Regions from separate parts of the Arthrobacter sp. USHLN218 genome, predicted to be linked through region 1. Evidence: predicted binding sites of a transcription regulator. Region 1 holds the regulator's gene; the other holds the start of a gene.
The links. The regulator HspR, encoded in region 1, represses chaperone genes until heat shock. The targets are predictions, from matches to a motif close to AAGTTGAGTCNNNNNGACTCAACTT.
Positions count from the first base shown of each region.

Region 2: WFH44_RS18890 (ATP-dependent Clp protease ATP-binding subunit) is a predicted target of HspR. The motif match lies at 2,524-2,548, and genes of this name have one in related genera.

Region 1 covers NZ_JBBCYT010000005.1:158,567-162,805, forward strand. Annotated here, with positions in the region: gene WFH44_RS13090 (nucleotide exchange factor GrpE) at 1-128, shown strand, start outside; gene WFH44_RS13095 (DnaJ C-terminal domain-containing protein) at 254-1,234, shown strand; gene WFH44_RS13100 (heat shock protein transcriptional repressor HspR) at 1,260-1,685, shown strand; gene WFH44_RS13105 (UPF0758 domain-containing protein) at 1,615-1,977, opposite strand; gene WFH44_RS13110 (DUF5655 domain-containing protein) at 2,071-2,637, opposite strand; gene WFH44_RS13115 (COG4315 family predicted lipoprotein) at 2,656-3,180, opposite strand; gene WFH44_RS13120 (sigma-70 family RNA polymerase sigma factor) at 3,374-3,865, shown strand; gene WFH44_RS13125 (zf-HC2 domain-containing protein) at 3,862-4,239, shown strand, end outside.
Region 2 covers NZ_JBBCYT010000009.1:157,732-161,970, forward strand. Annotated here, with positions in the region: gene WFH44_RS18890 (ATP-dependent Clp protease ATP-binding subunit) at 1-2,509, opposite strand, end outside; partial or broken gene WFH44_RS18895 (HNH endonuclease signature motif containing protein) at 3,140-4,239, opposite strand, start outside.

The DNA.
Region 1 (4,239 bases):
AGGCCCTCATGCAGCAGCCCAATCCGGAGGTCAAGGTGGACACCGTCAACCAGATCCTCCGCGGCGGCTTCAAGTCCGGCGACCGGGTGCTGCGCGCCGCCCAGGTCATCGTGGGCGTGCCGGAGTAAGCGGCAACACCCAAACGGCCGCTGCCGGGAACTGCCTGCCTCGGGCAAGCAGTTCCCGGCACGACCCGTCCCGCCGGCCACGGCGGGACCCGCGACATTAACGACGACGAGAAGGAGGCATCCGGATGGCCAGCCAGGATTGGGTCGACAAGGATTTCTACAAGATCCTCGGTGTCTCCAAGGACGCCTCGGACGCGGACATCAAGAAGGCCTACCGCAAGCTGGCGCGGAAGTACCATCCGGACACCAATGCGTCGGACGCCAGCGCCGAGAAGATGTTCAAGGATGTTTCGGAGGCCTACTCGGTGCTTTCGGACCCCGAGGAACGCCAGCAGTATGACGCGATCCGTGCCATGGGCAGCGGAGCCCGCTTCTCGGCCGGAGGCGCCGGCGGTCCCGGTGCCGGCGGCTTCGAGGACGTCTTCGGCAACCTCTTCGGCCAGCACGCCGGCCGCGGCACCCGAACGGGCGGTTTCGGCGGCGGCAATGTCCCGCCCGAATTCGCCGACCTCTTCGGAGGTTTCGGCGGCGGCGGTTTCCAGGGGCCGCAGGCACCGCCGCGGAAAGGCGCCGACCGGACCGCGTCGACCTCCATTTCCTTCGCCGGTTCGATCAACGGCACGAAGATCGGCCTCCGCGAGCCCTCCGGCGAGGTGATCGAGGTACGCATCCCCGCCGGTATCAAGGACGGCCAGAAGGTGCGGGTCCGGGGCAAGGGACAGCCCGGCCCGGCCGGCAACGGCGACCTGATGGTGACCGTCAACGTCCAGCCGCACGGTTTCTACACCCGGGACGGGGACAACATCCGCGTCCATGTCCCGGTCACCTTCGCCGAGGCGGCGCTGGGCGCCCAGATCGAGGTCCCCACGATGAACGGCGAGCACGTCAAGGTGAAGGTCCCGGCGGGAACGCCGTCCGGCCGCACCCTGCGGGTGAAGGGACGGGGCGTCAAGACGTCGAAGGCGACGGGCGACCTGCTGGTGACCATCGACGTCGTCGTTCCGCAGAACCTGAACAAGCAGGCCGAGGAGGCCGTGAAGGCTTTCGCCGCGGCCACGTCCGACGCGGACCCGCGCTCCTCGCTGGCCGCCAAGGCCCGACTGTAGACGCGTGAAGAGGGGAGGAACGGCGATGGGCATCGACCGCAATGCGCCGATTTTCGTGATTTCCGTGGCAGCCGAGCTGGCCGAAATGCACCCGCAGACACTGCGCCAGTACGACCGGATGGGGCTGGTGTCCCCGTCCCGGCAGCGGGGCCGGCAGCGGCGGTACTCGCAGCGGGACGTCGACCTGCTCCGCGAGGTCCAGCGGCTGTCCCAGGAGGGCGTCTCGCTGGAGGGGATCAAGCGCATCCTCGAACTGGAGAACCAGGTCAGCGCGCTGCGTTCCCGGGTGGCCGAGCTGACCGCCGAACTCGACCAGACCCGGCGCCTGACCAGCGCCGAGGCCAGCCGCGTCTTCGCGGCCGGGCTGGCCGGCGACGTGGTCACCCTGGCCCGGGGCAAGCGTCCGCGGCCGCGGAGCCAGGCGCTGGTTGTGTGGCGGCCCCAGTCCTGACCGAAGCCCGCCGCGCCAGCTCGATGGCCCCCGCCAGCCGGGCGGCCAAGGCGGCGCCCACCCCGGGGATCTGCCTCAGGGCCTCGGCGTCCACGGCCAGCAGCCCGGCAGGACCGCCCGTCTTCTTCAGGATGAGCCGACCCAATTCGAGGCTGCTCGCCTCCCGCGTTCCCGAGCCGATGACCAGGGCCAGCACCTCAGCGTCCCTGAGCCGCCGGATGCCGACCCGGGCCATTTTCTCCCGCGGCCGGTCCGTGGCCTCCATGTCCGCAATGGATGTGTGTGTCTTCATGCAGCCACGCTACGGGCCCATGCCGGCCGGGCGGACCGGCGGGGGCCCGGATGTGCACGGCGGCGCTTCGGGGCGAACCTGTGGAGGAAGGGTCTAGGAATTCTGCTCCAGGGCGCGCTCGAGGATGGCCAGGACGCCGTCGTCGACCTCCGCCGGCGAGCGGAACCGCAGCCGCCGGTCGAAGGGATCACCGGACCGGCCCTTGACCGCCTCGAGCCGGGGGTCCTCCGCCTCGACGCGCAGCAGCAGGTCCAGGCTGCCCTTGTTCGCCGGCGTGATCTGGGCGAACTTGCGGCGCGGCGAATGGACCGAAACGTAGGTCTTCCGGGCCTGCAGCCACACCCCGTCGAGGGAAAGAGCCATGGACATCAGCCGGTCGGCGATCGGGCGCAGCGCCGGCCGGTCAGCATACTGCCCGTCGATCAGCTCGTCGCCCGACTTGAGGAAGAACTCCGGGTAACCGAACAGCTTCCACGCAACGGCCATGGCGGCGTAGCCGGTCACGCCCTGCTCCCGGAGCCATCCGGTCAGCTCCGCCTCCGTCGCGACGCCGGAGGCCCGCGCCTTCCCGGCCCAGGCCTCCGAACCCTCGCCGGTGCGCCGCACCAGCAGCTCCTCGTTCCAGTCGATCATCCCCTGCCAGGATGCAATGTCTGCCATCCCACCAGAGTACTGAGGTCAGCGGATCATGGTCCCGTCGGGAGCCACGACATACCAGACCTCGTTGACGCCCTGGCCGGTCACGTCGCCCGGCTTCGTGTCGTTCTGCCAGAGGTAGATCGGCATGCCGTCGATGGTGACCTGCTTCTTGCCTTCGGGCGTCTCGATGGTGCCGATCTTGGCCGTGACGCCCTCGACCTTGGGGGTGTCGCTTTCGGTCAGCACCGGGGGCCAGGCCACGATGCAGTCGCCGGTGCAGTTGCTGACGCCCGAGTCCTTCGTGTCCTTCGTGAAGTAGTAGACCGTCATCCCCTTGCCGTCGACCACGATCTCGCCGAGGGAGCTGTCCGCCGTCTTCAGGTCCACGGATCCGGCGGCGGCACTGCTCTCGCCCGTGGTGGGCATCGCGCTGGTTTCCGGCGCTGCACTGGTCTCAGGCGCCGCCGGGGGAGCTTCGTTGTCATTTCCGCCGCCGGCACAGCCGGTGAGTCCGAGGAGGGCGGCCGCCATCAGCGCGCTGGCGCCCCTGGTTGTGATCTTCATAAGGAGTCCTATCGGTTCGACCGGGCTGGGCTCGGTGCAGCGCCGCCGGGTGCGGGCCACTATTGGCAAAGACGTGCCCCGGGGCCAGAATGGTTCAACTGCGCGGGCCGCGGCGCAGTTGAACCAAGGGGCCTCCCGTCGGCGTCTGTGCAGGTACGGGTGTCAATTCGGCGCATGCTCGAAGGGATCGGCCATGGCGATGGAAGACGAAGCGGTCGCGCAGCTGTACCGCGAGTACGGAGCGGCGCTGCGGCGCTTCGTCCTCGCCACCACCTCGGACCCGGCCCAGGCCGACGACGTGGTCCAGGAAACCATCCTGCGTGTCTGGAAGCTCGGTCCCGACGTGGAGAACATGCGCGGGTACCTCTACCGCACGGCCCGGCACGTCATCATCGACAATTACCGCCGCCGCAGCCGCCGGGCACCGGAGACCGGGATGCCCGCGGAGGACGCGCCCGCCGAGGACAAGGTCGATTCCCTGCTGCTCAAAGTGGTGATGGAGGAGGCCCTGTCCCGGCTCAGCGTCGACCACAGGAACATCATCCTCGCCCTGTACTACCAGAGGCTCACGGCGGCGGATGCTGCCAAGGCCCTGTCGCTGCCGCTGGGCACCGTTAAATCGCGGGCCTTCTACGCGGCCAGGGCGCTGCGCTCCGTCCTCGAGGAGATGGGGGTCCAGCCATGAAACCCAACCACGAGCAACTCAGCGAGCTGATCGGGCTCTACGTCCTCGGCGGGCTGGAACCGTCCGAGCGGCGCGCCTTCGAAGAACATCTGCGCGACTGCCCGGAATGCGCGGCGGAACTGGCGCGGCTCGAGGGCCTGCCGGCCTTGCTGGAAGGCGTGCCGCGCGAGGTCGCCCTGGAACTGGCCCAGCCGTCGCCGGAGGAGGCCCGGCACAACACCCGGCGCCTGCTGTCCGAACTCCACGTGCGCCGCCGCCAGCAACGACGGCGGGTGGCCGGCCTTGTCACGCTGGTCGCCGCGGCATCGCTCGTCATCGGCGCGGTCGCCGGGCCCGCGGTCACCGCCCCCCGGCTGGTGAAGGACAGCTACACC
Region 2 (4,239 bases), on a different contig from region 1:
GCGGGCGGGCGCCGTATTCCGGCTCGTAGCCGTGTTCGGCGATCCAGTCCACGGCCGCCTCGTCGACGGTCAGGCCGTAGCCCTGCGCGGCGAGCCGTGCCTCCGAGCGGGCCAGCTGCAGGCGCACGATGCCGCGCAGCTGCTCCCGGTCCAGCTTGCGGAAGAGCACGATCTCGTCGATCCGGTTCAGGAACTCGGGCCGCATAGTCTCGCGCAGCCGGCCCATGACGCGGGCGCGCAGTTCCTTCTCGGACCCGAACCCGTCGCCGCCCTTGGCCGTGAAGCCGAGAGCTCCGCCCTTGCTGGCGAGGAACTCCGAACCCAGGTTGGACGTCATGATAACCACGGTGTTGCGGAAGTCCACGGTGCGGCCCTGGCTGTCGGTCAGGCGGCCGTCGTCGAGCACCTGCAGCAGCAGGTTGAACACGTCCGGGTGCGCCTTCTCGACCTCGTCCAGCAGCACCACGGAGTACGGCCGACGCCGCACGCGCTCGGTGAGCTGGCCGGCCTCGTCATAGCCGACGTAGCCCGGAGGCGCGCCGACCAGGCGGGAAACGGTGTGCCGTTCGCCGAACTCGCTCATGTCGAACCGAACCATTGCGTCCTCGTCGCCGAACAGCGACTCCGCCAGCGCCTTGGCCAGCTCGGTCTTACCGACGCCCGTGGGGCCGAGGAAGAGGAAGCTGCCGACGGGCCGGCCCTCATCACCCATGCCGGTGCGGTTGCGCCGCACGGACTTGGCGATCGCGGTCACCGCATCGTCCTGTCCGATGACCCGCCCGTGCAGGTCCTCCTCGAGCCGGGCCAGCCGGCCGCGTTCGCTTTCGGTCAGCCGCGACGCGGGGATACCGGTGGCCCGGGCGATGATCTCTGCGATCTCCGCCTCGCCGACCACCCGGGAACCGGAGGGCACGACGCCGTCACGCGTCCCGCCGTCGTCGATTCCGCTGGCGTCCGCATTGATTTGGGCGCCGGCATTCCCGTTCACAGCGCTCGCGCCCGCACCTTCGCCCGCAGCGGCGGTTTCGGCGGCGGCCAGCTGCTGCTTCAGCGCCTCGATGCCGTCGCGCAGCCCGGACGCCTCCTCGTAGCGCTCCTCGGCGACCGCGGCATTCTTGGCCTCCTCCAGCTTGGCCACCTGGGCCCGCAGCTCCGCAATGTCCACACGCGGACCGCGCCGCAGGCTCAGACGTGCGCCGGCCTGGTCGATCAGGTCGATCGCCTTATCCGGCAGCTGCCGGTCCATGATGTAACGCGCGGAAAGTTCGACGGCGGCCCGGAGGGCGTCATCGGTGTAGGTCACCTGGTGGTGTTCCTCGTAGCGATCCTTCAGCCCCTGCAGGATCAGGACGGCGTCCTCGATGGAGGGTTCGCCGACCGTGACCGGCTGGAAGCGGCGCTCCAGGGCGGCGTCCTTCTCGATCTTGCGGTACTCGGCGAGCGTAGTGGCGCCGACGAGGTGCAGCTCGCCGCGGGCCAAGCGCGGCTTGAGGATGTTGCCCGCATCTATGCCGCTGCCCTCGCCGGAGCCTCCGGCGCCCACGACCGTGTGCAGCTCGTCGACGAAGACGATGATGCCGTCCTTGTGCGCGCTGATCTCGTCCATGGTCTTGGTGAGCCGCTCCTCGAAATCGCCGCGGTAGCGGGTTCCGGCGAGCATGCCGGGCAGGTCGAGCGAGATGACGCGCTTGCCCTGCAGCTGCTGCGGCACGTCGCCGGCGGCGATTGCCTGGGCCAGGCCTTCCACGATGGCGGTCTTGCCGACGCCGGCTTCACCAATCAGCACCGGGTTGTTCTTGGTACGGCGGGCGAGGATCTCGATAGTCTGCTCGATTTCCTCGGCGCGGCCGATCACCGGGTCCAGGTTGCCTTCCCGGGCGCGGGCCGTCAGGTCTATGCCGAACTGGTCCAGGGTAGGCGTGGTGCCGTCGCCGGACGGTGCCACGGCCGCGTCGCGCCGCGGGTCGGGCTCCGACGATGAAGCCTCCTGGCCGGCCGCCTGCAGCGACTGCGGCGTAACGCCCGCCGCGGAAAGGACCTGGCCTGCGGGAGATTCCTCGTTCAGCACGAATGCAAAGAACAGGTGCTCGGGATCGATGTACGTGGAGCCGAACGCGCGTGCAACCTGGTGCGCGTCCAGCAGCGCCCGCTGGGTCGACTGGGTCAGCGACGGCGGGGTATCGACCTTTTCCGACGAGGCGCCGGGCAGGCGCTGCTCGGCTGCCTGCGCAACGGCCTGCGGGTTCGCACCGGCGCGGCGGACCTGCTCCGCCAGCGGCTCCTGCTCCGCCATCACGCGGAGGATGTGAAGCGCGTCGACTTCCGTGTGGCCGTGCTCGACGGCGAATTGGGCGGCGCGGCCGATCAGCTCGTGCGAGCGGCGGCTGAGCAGCCGCGTCATATCGATCGGCCGGCCGGCGCGGGCGGTCCGCTGGCCCTGCAGGTAGCGGGCCAGGAACTCGTCGAAGGAGCCGTTGCCGGAACCTGCGGGTCCGAAAAAGATAGGCATATATCCTCCTGTTTGACTTGAGTGCCTTCGACTCAAGTTAACGCGTTGTGCCAAAGATTATTCCGCATCCGCCCAAACGTGAGCAAGTTGCACTCAAGTCAACGTTTGGTCAGCGGGTTTATTCCCGCCATGGGCCCGCGGCCGCCCTGGGGGTCCCGTTCACGGGGGCCTCGGAACGAGGGCGCCGGGTACCGACATTTACGTCGAAGAGCGGCATCAGCATGCGCCCGTTGAAGGCTTGCCCCTGATGCCTAGGTCAACATTTCGCGGCATCTCGGGGCCCGTTCCTGCCGCCCCGAGTCGAATTCCCGCGCGTCGTGGTCCTGCTTATAAGGCGTTGCTGCTCGGCGGGCCTGCACTATTCCAGCCCCTTCCGGCGCATGGTCAGAGGAACCACGGGGTTCCCGGCAAGCGGTCCGGCCGCACGCGTGCCGCTTATGGAAGCGTTCAGCGCATGGAATCTATGCGCTCGGGTTCCGCTGGTGGGGTTCGTGTGTGTGTTGGAGTTCAGAGGCCTGCCGGGCCGTGGAGGCGAGAGAGGCTTGCAGCCTCCAGGCAGACACCTGCAGGTTCCAGGTAGACACCTGCATCCGGCGCCTGCCACCTGCCACATGCCACCTGCAGGCGCGCTTAGAAGGGTGGTGGTGTGGTGTCGTTGAAGGGGTCTGGTGGCGGGGGCGGGGGCGGGGTGATGCCGTGGCTGATCCAGGAGCCGTCGGGGTAGCTGGTGTAGGTCTGCCCGGTCCTCGTCTGGTGGCGGATCACGCCGTGGGGCTGTTGGGTGGTGTGCCAGCCGTCGTTGTGTTTGGCCAGGTGGTCGGGTTTGCAGCGCAGGACGAGGTTATCGAGCTCGGTTTTGCCGCCGTGTTCCCACGCCTGGGTGTGGTCGAGTTCGCAGTGCTTCCAGTGCGTGCGGCAGCCGAGCCCGCGGCAGGTTTCATCGCGTAACCGGACTTGGCGTTTGAGCCACTCGGGCGGGTAGCGCATCTGGCGGGCCACGATCACCGCCTGGTCGTGTTCGTCGGTGATGACCGGCAGCCAGGACTTCGCCAGGCCGGCCAGCCGGCGGGCCATGCCGGGCGGGATCGGCCCGTACCCGGCCAGCACGCCCGGCTCGTCCCCGCCGGCCGCGGTGGCCAGCGGCATCGACACCGCCACGAACGCCTTCACGTTCCCGCCGCCCCACACCTCCGCGACACTCCGGCCCGCTGCTTCGGCAGTCTCGTCGGCCGGTGGGCCGAAAAGCCCGCCCTGCCCGGCCGCGGCAGCACCGTCGGCCGGTGGGCCGAAAAGCCCGCCCTGCCCGACAGCGGCAGCACCGGCCGACGCCGGCCCAAAAGCCTGGCTCCCGCCATTGACGGCAGAGCCGGCCGCCGGCCCGAAAGCCGCGCCGGCGGCGGGCCCGAAGGCAGAACCGGCGGCGTCGGCAGCAGCCTCAGCAGGGGCACCGATGCTGCCTTCACCGTGGCTGCTGCCCCCGGCACCCGCGGTAGCGGCGGTGGCCGGGGGTTGGAGGCAGAGGTCGGTGAAGACGTCGGCGCGCAGCTGGGCCAGGGTGCGGGTTTCCCCGTCGAGGGTCTTGAGGTGTTTCGCGTGCTCCTGCACCAGGCTATAGACACTCATCGCGGTATCCGCACCGGTCTGCACACACAATTCGGCCATCCCGTCCTCCTGCGGCCGGAACCACACCCCGCGGTGCTCCATCGCCCGGGCATGCCGCTCCTGAAGGG